Regions from separate parts of the Protofrankia sp. Cas4 genome, predicted to be linked through region 1. Evidence: riboswitches for the same ligand, from Rfam matches in the RefSeq annotation. Region 1 holds a riboswitch; each other region holds the start of a gene.
The links. Region 1 has a riboswitch for cyclic di-AMP ahead of U9979_RS12185 (transglycosylase family protein). Riboswitches for the same ligand answer to the same signal wherever they lie in the genome.

Region 1 (2,196 bases):
CAATCACGAACGAGAACTGGAGCCCGTATTTTCAGGAGAACCTCCGCCGTTTTGCCCAGCCGCCGTATCCGTCACAGGACGACAGCAACTTCGTCCGGTCCAACCTGCGGCACGCCATCAACGGCTACGTTTTCGGCAACGAGCCGATGATCACCATCAATAAAGGCGAGCACGTCCGCTGGTACCTGATGAGTATGGGCGGTGAGCAGGACCTGCACACCCCGCACTGGCATGGCAACGACGCGGTCGTGGGCGGAATGCGGATGGATACCGTTCCGCTGCTCCCCGGTACCATGGCAGCGGCCGACATGGTACCCGACAACGTCGGCATCTGGCTTTTTCACTGCCACGTGAACGAGCACATCACCGCCGGCATGCTGACCCGGTACCAGGTCGTGTCCGGCACAGGCACAGGCACAGGCAGCAGTAGCACCGGCGGTACCGGCACCACCGCATCGGCGTCCGGGTCGGGGGCCACAACGATGCCGGTGCCCAAGGGTGCTGTCTCGGCGGGTGAGGGCGGGATAGCCAACCCCCCGTCCGCCGTTCCCGCTGCGTCGGCGGTAGCCGCCATCGTCGTGATGGTCGCCGGCCGCAGGATCGTCCGCCGCCGCCGCAGTCGGACGATGGGCTGACAGCCACACCGTCCACCCCATTGGCATTGGTCATCGCTGGCCAGGCCCGCGCCGTTGCCTCGCAGCGGGCCTGGCCAGCGATATGTCGGGATTCCCCAGTTGTCCGGGCCCGCGTCTCTCGCGGGTCGGGCCTCCTGTGGGCCGTGGCAGCGCTGCGGTCGGACATCCATTGTGCATATTGCCGACACGATACACGGCGCCGTCGACACCGGGTTTTCCGGCGCCGTCGTACAATCACCGCCGGATAGCCACGCAGTCGATCCGCCTGCCCACGTACCGCGTAAGGCGGGGCTTTACCCGACAGGTGGCAGCCCCGTCACAATATCGCCGGCGGGACGAGGCCACAGTAGGGATGAGCGCGAGTACGCGCACGTTACCGGCAGCCGTAGCTGCTATCAACATCGGATACGGACTGTGTGCCTCTTCACGTAACCTTGCATTCTGGGCCGTCGTTGCACGTATGGTCTTCGCCGTGCCTTCGAGAGGAAGGCACGCGTCGGACGGCACGCCGAATCCTGCCCCCGTCCGATGAAAACCAGACCGGTGGCAGGAACGGGGGAACCACTTTCGGACGTCGACGTCAGGCGTCCTCGGGGTGAAGCCGCACATCGCGGCCGGGCACTCCCAGCCCGAATCCGACAGCTCACCTCGCAGGCGTGGGGAAGGACATCTACATGTCCAACGTACGTTCCGGCGACCGTGGAATCAGTCGAATCAAAGCACGGGCCCGGGTATTGATCGCTGTGCCGGCACTTGTTGCCGCCATCGGCGGCGGCAGCGTCGCGCTGTCGCAGCCGGCAAGTGCGGCCCCGTCCGCGGACGGGGCGCTGGCCGCCATTTCGAAGTGCGAATCCGGTGGCAACCCGAGCGTTGTCAACTCGATCGGCGCCGGCGGACTGTTCCAGTTCCTGCCCGGTACCTGGCACGGTGTCGGCGGGTCCGGCCTGCCGCAGAATGCCAGCGCCTCCGAGCAGTGGATGCGTGCGCGGATGCTGTACGCGCAGCAGGGCACCAGCCCCTGGTACGCCTCGAAGCACTGCTGGGCCGGAAAGGCCTAACAGGCTCGACGGCCAAAGGGCGTGCGATCATGTTCTTCTCGCACGCCCGGCGGCCTCAAGCGGTCTCGACGGCGCCCGGGGGGAGATTCTGCCAAATGGGATCTCCCCCCGGCCGGTCGCGTTGCCGGTCAGGAATGTTTTCCAGCCGCCTGGCCGTGCGGCGGTCTGGTCCGCTCAAGCTCCAACGCGATGTCGATGAGATCAACCCGCTCGAGGGTGTCGATCTGATCGACATCGATCCAGGCGGCCTGGTCGGTGGAACCGCCAATCTCATGCCGAAGCACGCCGCCGACCACCCGGGCCGTGTAGATGATCCGCACGGTGTGATGGTCGACTGTGCCGCCGGTGCCGCGCGGAAAACATCTGCGCATCGAGTCCACACCCAGCAGTGATTCGATCACGACGTCGTACCCGGTTTCCTCCTCGACTTCACGTACTGCCGCGGCCAGCGGATCCTCGCCGTGATCGATGCCGCCTCCGGGTAGCGTCCAGAACTTCCCGCC
Region 2 (2,196 bases), on a different contig from region 1:
ACATGCAGGACGACCCGGTCGAGGCCGCCACCACGATCCAACGCTTCGGCAATATGATCATGTCCACGTCCGCGCTGCGAGTCCACCAGCGCGACATGACCGACCGACTCATCGCCGTGGCCGCCCAGCTCATGGCTGAGCGGGCCGGGATGAACCCAGACGACCCAGAACCGCAGATCGCGGCAACCGCTCTGCTCGAACTCTGGCACATTCAGTTCCAGAGCCTGAGGAAATACCTGGACGGCACCCGCACACCCGCACAGGTCCACCAGGCGGTGACCGCCGACGTCCACCGCGCGGCCCAGCTCATCAACACCGGACTGGGTTCGTTCGGGCCCTTCACGCCCGACAGGGCGGGTGCGAGCTCGGATCGGCTGGCGTCACAGCAGTAACCAAACTACCGGTTACCGCAAGAGATCGGGTGTCATCCGGTCAACCGGACTTTTCACAAAGCGCATCAAGATATGCGCCAAAAGGTGGCACTCATGTCACGGAAACGTTCCATCGGTGCTGGCTGGTTAAAATGAACGCGCGCGCACGCGCATTAATGGTGATCAATACCGAAATCAAGGGTCGATGTTCGACTGTGCGCTTCTTCACCACCCCTTGCCGGCCGACCAGCCGTAGCCGATAGGGTTCCGCCGTGCCTTCGCAACGAAAGCACGCATCGGACGAAACACGCCGAGTCCTGCCCCGTCCGATGATCGTCAAACCAACGGCAGGAGCGGGGGAACCACTTTCCGGGCGCCACCCGGCGTCCTTGGGGTGAAGCCGCACGATGCGGCCGGGCATTTCCCAGCCCGAACCCGACAGCTCACCTCGTAGGCGTGGGGAAAGGGCATTGCCATGTCCCGTTCGCGCGCCCGCCATCGCGGCAGCAGACCAACCAGTAGATACACCCGCGCGCTCATCACCATTCCGGCACTCGCCGCCGCCGTCGGCGGTGTCGGCATTGGAATCTCGGGGCCCGCCAGCGCGGCACCGTCGGACGACCAGACGTTGTCGGCAATTGCTCAGTGCGAGTCCGGCGGCAACCCGACAATCGTCAATTCGATAGGCGCCGGCGGACTGTTCCAGTTCCTTCCCAGCACGTGGCAGTCAGTCGGCGGGACCGGTCTGCCGCAGAACGCCTCCGTTGCCGAGCAGTGGAACCGCGCCCGGATGCTATACGCCCAGCAGGGTACGACGCCGTGGGTTTCATCGCAGTCGTGCTGGTCTGGAAAGGTCGGCAGCGTCGCCAACACGGCTCCGACCGCCACACAGTCGCCGTCGGCGGACTCGGTCGGGAGTGGGAGCTCGGTCGGGAGTGGGAGCGAGAGCGGAAACCCCGCCGCCGACGCTGCCGCCGCCACTGGCCGCCACCGGCACTCATACTGGTCGCCCTGGTACCAGAGCACCCAGCCGACTGACGGTTAGCCGGCAGGCGACCAAACGGAAAGAAAACCACCGGGAAGCCGGCCGGGCGCCATATGGCGCCCGGCCGCTCGCCGGATTCCGCCACGAGCCGGTACGACTAGATCGCGCTACCAGACGCCGCCGGCATCCGCCGGATCGTCGCCGCGGGCGGGGGTTGCGGGCCAGCCAGGCACGGACGGGTGCGCAACGTCCCTGCGGGTCACCGCCAGGAAGCTGACGAAACCGACGATCACAATCGCCAGAACCAGGCTGACCGGACCGGTACCCAGTTCAAGGCCACCGCGACCATGCGACACCCCCATCCAGTCGGCGAAGGAGGCACCGAGCGGCCGGGTCACGATGTAGGCAAACCAGAAGGCGAAAATCCCGTTCAGACCAGCCAGCCGGTAGGCCAGGGCCGGGACGGCCATCAGGACGGCAAACATCACACCCGAGGAGAAATACCCCAGGTGCGCGGTTGTCGCGGTCATGTCTCCCAGTGCGGTACCGAGCGCGAACGTCGCCATTACCGTGGCCCAGTAGAACGCCTCACGGCGACGGGTGTGGATACTGTGAATGGAGAGGGTTTTCTCGCTCATATACCAGACCGTGAAGATGGCGGCCAGCGCGATCATGAAGAAGGCGGTTGACACGAGGTACGGGATGCCGAGTCCGACATGCAGGACATCAGCCGCCATCGTGCCGAACACGCTGACCATGACAACTGCTGTCCAGTAGATCCAGACAACATATCGACGGACGTAGAACTGCAGCGCCAGCGCGGCCGCCAAGCACACGCCG
Region 3 (2,196 bases), on a different contig from region 1:
CAAGCACTCGCCGAATTCGCCCACCATGTCGCCAAAGCGTACCCGGTCAATATCGCCCTGCACACCGACCACTGCCCCGCGGACAAACTCGACACCTATCTGCGCCCCCTGCTTGCGATCTCCAAGGACCGGGTTCTCCGCGAAGGGCGGGATCCGCTGTTCCACTCACATATGTGGGATGGATCGGCAGTCGAGCTGGAGGAGAATCTCAAAATTGCCGACGGCCTCCTGATCGAATGCCACCAGGCCAAGATCGTCCTGGAGGTGGAGATCGGTGTCGTCGGCGGCGAGGAGGACGGTGTCGTCGGTGCGATTGACGAGAAACTTTACACCACGCCGACGGACATGTGGCGCACCGCCGAGGTTCTCGGCACCGGCGAACGGGGCCGCTACATGCTCGCCGCAACCTTCGGAAATGTGCACGGTGTATACAAGCCGGGCAATGTGAAACTCCGTCCGGGAATCCTTCGGGACGGGCAGCAGTATGTCGCGCAGCAGCTCGGTCTGCCAGTCGACGCCAAGCCCTTCGACCTGGTGTTTCACGGCGGTAGCGGTTCCGACCTGGCCGAAATCCGCGAGACGCTGGACTACGGCGTTGTCAAGATGAATGTGGACACCGATACCCAGTACGCATACACCCGGCCGATCGCCGACCATGTCTTCAAGAACTACGCCGGCGTACTGAAAGTGGACGGCGAAGTAGGTGTGAAAAAGCAGTACGACCCACGCAGCTACGGCAAGGCAGCCGAGTCCGGTATGGCCGCCCGTGTCGCGCAGGCCTGCGCAGACCTGCGCTCGGCGGGGCGTTCGCTGACCAGCTGACCCATCCGGCCGAAGGAGGCGCGACATCGCTTTTCGCGCCTCCTTCGGCCGCCTGCAAGCAAGCTGAGCGCATGCATGCGCGCGTTAGCAGTCGATCTCGAGGAACGGCAAGAGTGGACAGCGCGATGTGCGCATAGTCACGAACCGCATTCACGGCTTGTTCAGCCACCAGCAATTCTGGTTATGGTCTGCGCCGTGCCCGTCGATACGATGGGGACACGTCGGGCGGCACGCCGAATCCTGCCCTCGCTCGACGAAAACCAAACTTGCGGCAGGAACGGGGGACCCACTTTCGGACGTCGATATCGGGCGTCCTCGGGGTGAAGCCGTGAAAGCGGCCGGGCAGTCCCAGCCCGAATCCGACAGCTCACCTCGCAGGCGTGGGGAAGGGCATTACCAATATGTCCAGTACACGTTCTCGTGGCCGACATCGTGGAGTTCGCCGGGCTCGGATCCGCACCCGGGCCATGGTGGTGACCCCGGCTCTGGTCGCCGCGATCAGTGGCGGCATCGCGATGTCCCAACCGGCCAGCGCCGCCACGACCTGGGAGGGGCTTCGCCAATGCGAGTCCGGCGGTGACTATGGGGCGAACAGCGGCAACGGCTACTACGGCGCTTACCAGTTCTCGCTGGGCACCTGGCAGGGCCTGGGCTTCACCGGCCTGCCCAGCAGCGCGGCCCCCGGCACCCAGGATGCAGCCGCGATCAAGCTCGCCGCCCGCGCCGGCTTCGGCCAGTGGCCTGCCTGCGGCAAGGGCATGGGCGCCGACCAACTCGGGGGCGGCACCAACCCGGCCGGCACCGCAAGTCCCGGCGCATCGGGCACCGGCAGCGGTGACAGCGGTGACAGCAGGGATGCACCGGACACCAGCGCATCGGACTCGAGCTCATCCGACACCGACTCGTCGCAGGCACCCTCGTACGGCAGGAGCGGTTCCTCGCGCTGGCAATGGCGCACGGTGAGCACGGACATCTCGTCGAACTCCGCTGATGCGAGGCCCCTTACCGCCGACCTCGTCGATCAGGTGCGGTCAGACGTTCGGTCGTGGCAGCACCAGATGAACAGTCTTGGCTACAAGATCCAAATTGACGGTCGGTATGGACCTGAGTCGGCCGGCGCGGCCAGCCGCCTGCAGGCCGACAAGGGCCTGGCGGTCGACGGAATCTGTGGGCCGGAGACCTGGGGGATCACCTTCAGCTGAACAGCCGGCAGCTGACGGCCGCGAACTGATATAGACCCCGCGAGGACGAGTCGGGCCGGTCCCACCTGCGTGACAACAAACACAACAGAAAAGCACTACGGCGACCGGCCCGATCACTCGGTGTTACGAAAAGCCAGCACAAACGACCCCCCATCGGGGTCACCCCAATCGC
Region 4 (2,196 bases), on a different contig from region 1:
CGAGCCGGGGGGGTTGGCTCGCTCCGACCAGCGGAAGTCCTTGGAGACATCCAGTTGTGGTTTGGGGCCGCCAGATCAGCGCCGATTTCGACAGCACCGACCTGGCGGCGAGGTTCACGCGTAACCGGAGGGGGAGGACACGCGGAACCCGATTGTGTTTTGAAGGAGCGGTAACCGTTTCACATGACCGGGATGGACGCTGCTGTCGCCGGTACCGACATACGAGCCGACCTACCAGGCTCCTTGGCCCCCGAGAGGGCGTTGGGACTGTGATTGCACGCTAGCTGACGCGGCCGACCGAGTACGACGTGGTCCAGATAGCCTCGAGTTTGACAACGTCACCTGATTTTGGGGCTACCCACATCTTGCCATCACCGGCGTAGATGCCCATGTGGTAAATGTTACCAGGTGTACCGAAGAAAATCAGGTCGCCGGGCTGTTTGTTGTACTGCGATACTCGGGTTGTTGCCTCGTATTGAGCTTCCGCCGTGCGAGGAAGGCTGCGCCCCAGCTGTTTGAAGACATACTGAACCAGGCCGGAGCAGTCGAATGCGTAAGGTCCCTCTGCACCGTACACGTAGGGCTTACCGGCCTGTTGTGCCGCCAGATAAACAGCCCGTAGACCGAGGGAGCCTGCGGATATCGTCGCATCGATCGTACTCGGTGATATCGTGCTGGCCCCGCTGGAGCCGGATGCCTGAAGAACGCTACGAGCCACCGATCGAGGTGCCTGTGCCGGGACTGCCGGGGCTGGACCAGGCATCACAGTCATCGTACCGATGTTCGAGGAGTGCGCCGACTGCAGGGCGTCGGTGCCGTCGAAGATAGCCGTGATCTGTGTCGTGGTGAGAATCTTGGCTGTGTAGCTGGCGAAGCCCTGTTCGTTGGTGTACAGGTGCTTGAATGTCGCCCAGCCGTCAGGCAGCTTCACCTGAACCTTGATGAGCTGGTTCGGCAGCGGCGCGTGGGTCGTTCCGTCCTCGAGGGCGAAGCCCATGTCGATGGGCTGGTCGGCCTGCACGGAGACGTCCGGATTGGTGACCTTCAGCGCGACAGCCGACTTCGGGTGCAGGTCGGCCTGATCGATCACCTGGCTTGTGATGGAGCCGGGGCCGACCGAGGTGGCCGGGTTGATGACCGACGTGCGCAGGCCTGCGAGGGACGCCTGGCTTCCGAACTGCGATCCTAGCGTGACCCGCGAGCTGACCGAGGTTTCGTCCATACCGGTGTCGGTCGGGGCGCAGCCGGCGAGCGCGACACCGGACACGGCAACCGTGCCGGTTGTCATCGCGGCTACCGCGGCCCGGGCTCGGACGCGACTTGTTCCCGACGGTGGAGCCGGCGCGCGGTGCCTGCCACGGGCTGAGCGCCCGGTCATGTCGGCAGGCGGTCGCAGAGACGACGTCGTTGCCGATCTCGTTGGCGACTTTGTCGGCGACGACGAATATGACCATGTTGCCGGATCAAGCTGCACATCGGGCGCAGACAAGGCTGTGATCCTTCCCGTTCGCCTGCGAGGTGAGCTGTCGGGTTCGGGCTGGGCTGCCCGGTGGGCCGTGCGACCGTCGCACAGCTCGCTTAACCCCTAGGACTGCACCGCGGATCGGTGTCGTCCGGTGGAGGATGGGTCCCCCGCTCCTGCCCTGGTGACGACTCGGAGGGGACACCGGGACCGTGGGCAGGATTCGGCGTTCGGCCCGGTGTTGTCGTGACGTCGGGGTGAGACTAGTTCAAAAGGATGGTGCCAGTAAACACTAGTCCCTCACAACTACGGCGAGTGCTCACAGAAGTGACCATATCGGCTCCTCCCATCCTCCATGCCGACCAGCTCGCCACCATGCCCTGACCTGTTGGTCCGGGCGGCAGGCCGCCTGGCTGAGGCGCCCGATGCCGTGACCCACAGGATCCGGAAGATGACATTACGCCATAGCGACGACAGTCTGGCGGCGGGGGGCACTCGAGTGCCGATAGTTATCTTTCGTTGCCATGTAGTAGTGAAAATTGTCGCCTTGGTAGAGTCATCCGATCACGGATAGTGTCGATCGCTATGAGATGTCTCGCTCCTGCATCCCGCGGGGGCGCATCCCGCGTGAGCCACACGGCCCGCCCGGGGCTGTGACGGCCCGGGGCTGTGACGGCCCGGGGTCAGTGGCGGCGGGCGCGGGTCGCGCGGCGGGAGAGCAGGCCGGCGGTCTC

Region 2: another riboswitch for cyclic di-AMP. It lies ahead of U9979_RS19100 (transglycosylase family protein); the one in region 1 lies ahead of U9979_RS12185 (transglycosylase family protein).
Region 3: another riboswitch for cyclic di-AMP. It lies ahead of U9979_RS03390 (transglycosylase family protein); the one in region 1 lies ahead of U9979_RS12185 (transglycosylase family protein).
Region 4: another riboswitch for cyclic di-AMP. It lies ahead of U9979_RS24005 (C40 family peptidase); the one in region 1 lies ahead of U9979_RS12185 (transglycosylase family protein).

Annotation. Positions count from the first base shown of each region.
Region 1 is NZ_CAUVXL010000130.1:16-2,211, reverse strand. It holds gene U9979_RS12190 (multicopper oxidase domain-containing protein) at 1-635, shown strand, start outside; cyclic di-AMP (ydaO/yuaA leader) riboswitch at 1,132-1,307, shown strand; gene U9979_RS12185 (transglycosylase family protein) at 1,310-1,693, shown strand; partial or broken gene U9979_RS12180 (NUDIX hydrolase) at 1,822-2,196, opposite strand, start outside.
Region 2 is NZ_CAUVXL010000209.1:2,736-4,931, forward strand. It holds gene U9979_RS19095 (TetR family transcriptional regulator) at 1-392, shown strand, start outside; cyclic di-AMP (ydaO/yuaA leader) riboswitch at 670-842, shown strand; partial or broken gene U9979_RS19100 (transglycosylase family protein) at 847-1,137, shown strand; gene U9979_RS19105 (hypothetical protein) at 1,191-1,409, shown strand; gene U9979_RS19110 (hypothetical protein) at 1,524-2,196, opposite strand, start outside.
Region 3 is NZ_CAUVXL010000032.1:2,957-5,152, reverse strand. It holds gene fbaA (class II fructose-bisphosphate aldolase) at 1-822, shown strand, start outside; cyclic di-AMP (ydaO/yuaA leader) riboswitch at 1,046-1,218, shown strand; gene U9979_RS03390 (transglycosylase family protein) at 1,290-2,024, shown strand.
Region 4 is NZ_CAUVXL010000264.1:25,311-27,506, reverse strand. It holds gene U9979_RS24005 (C40 family peptidase) at 281-1,288, opposite strand; cyclic di-AMP (ydaO/yuaA leader) riboswitch at 1,495-1,665, opposite strand; gene U9979_RS24000 (hypothetical protein) at 2,146-2,196, opposite strand, start outside.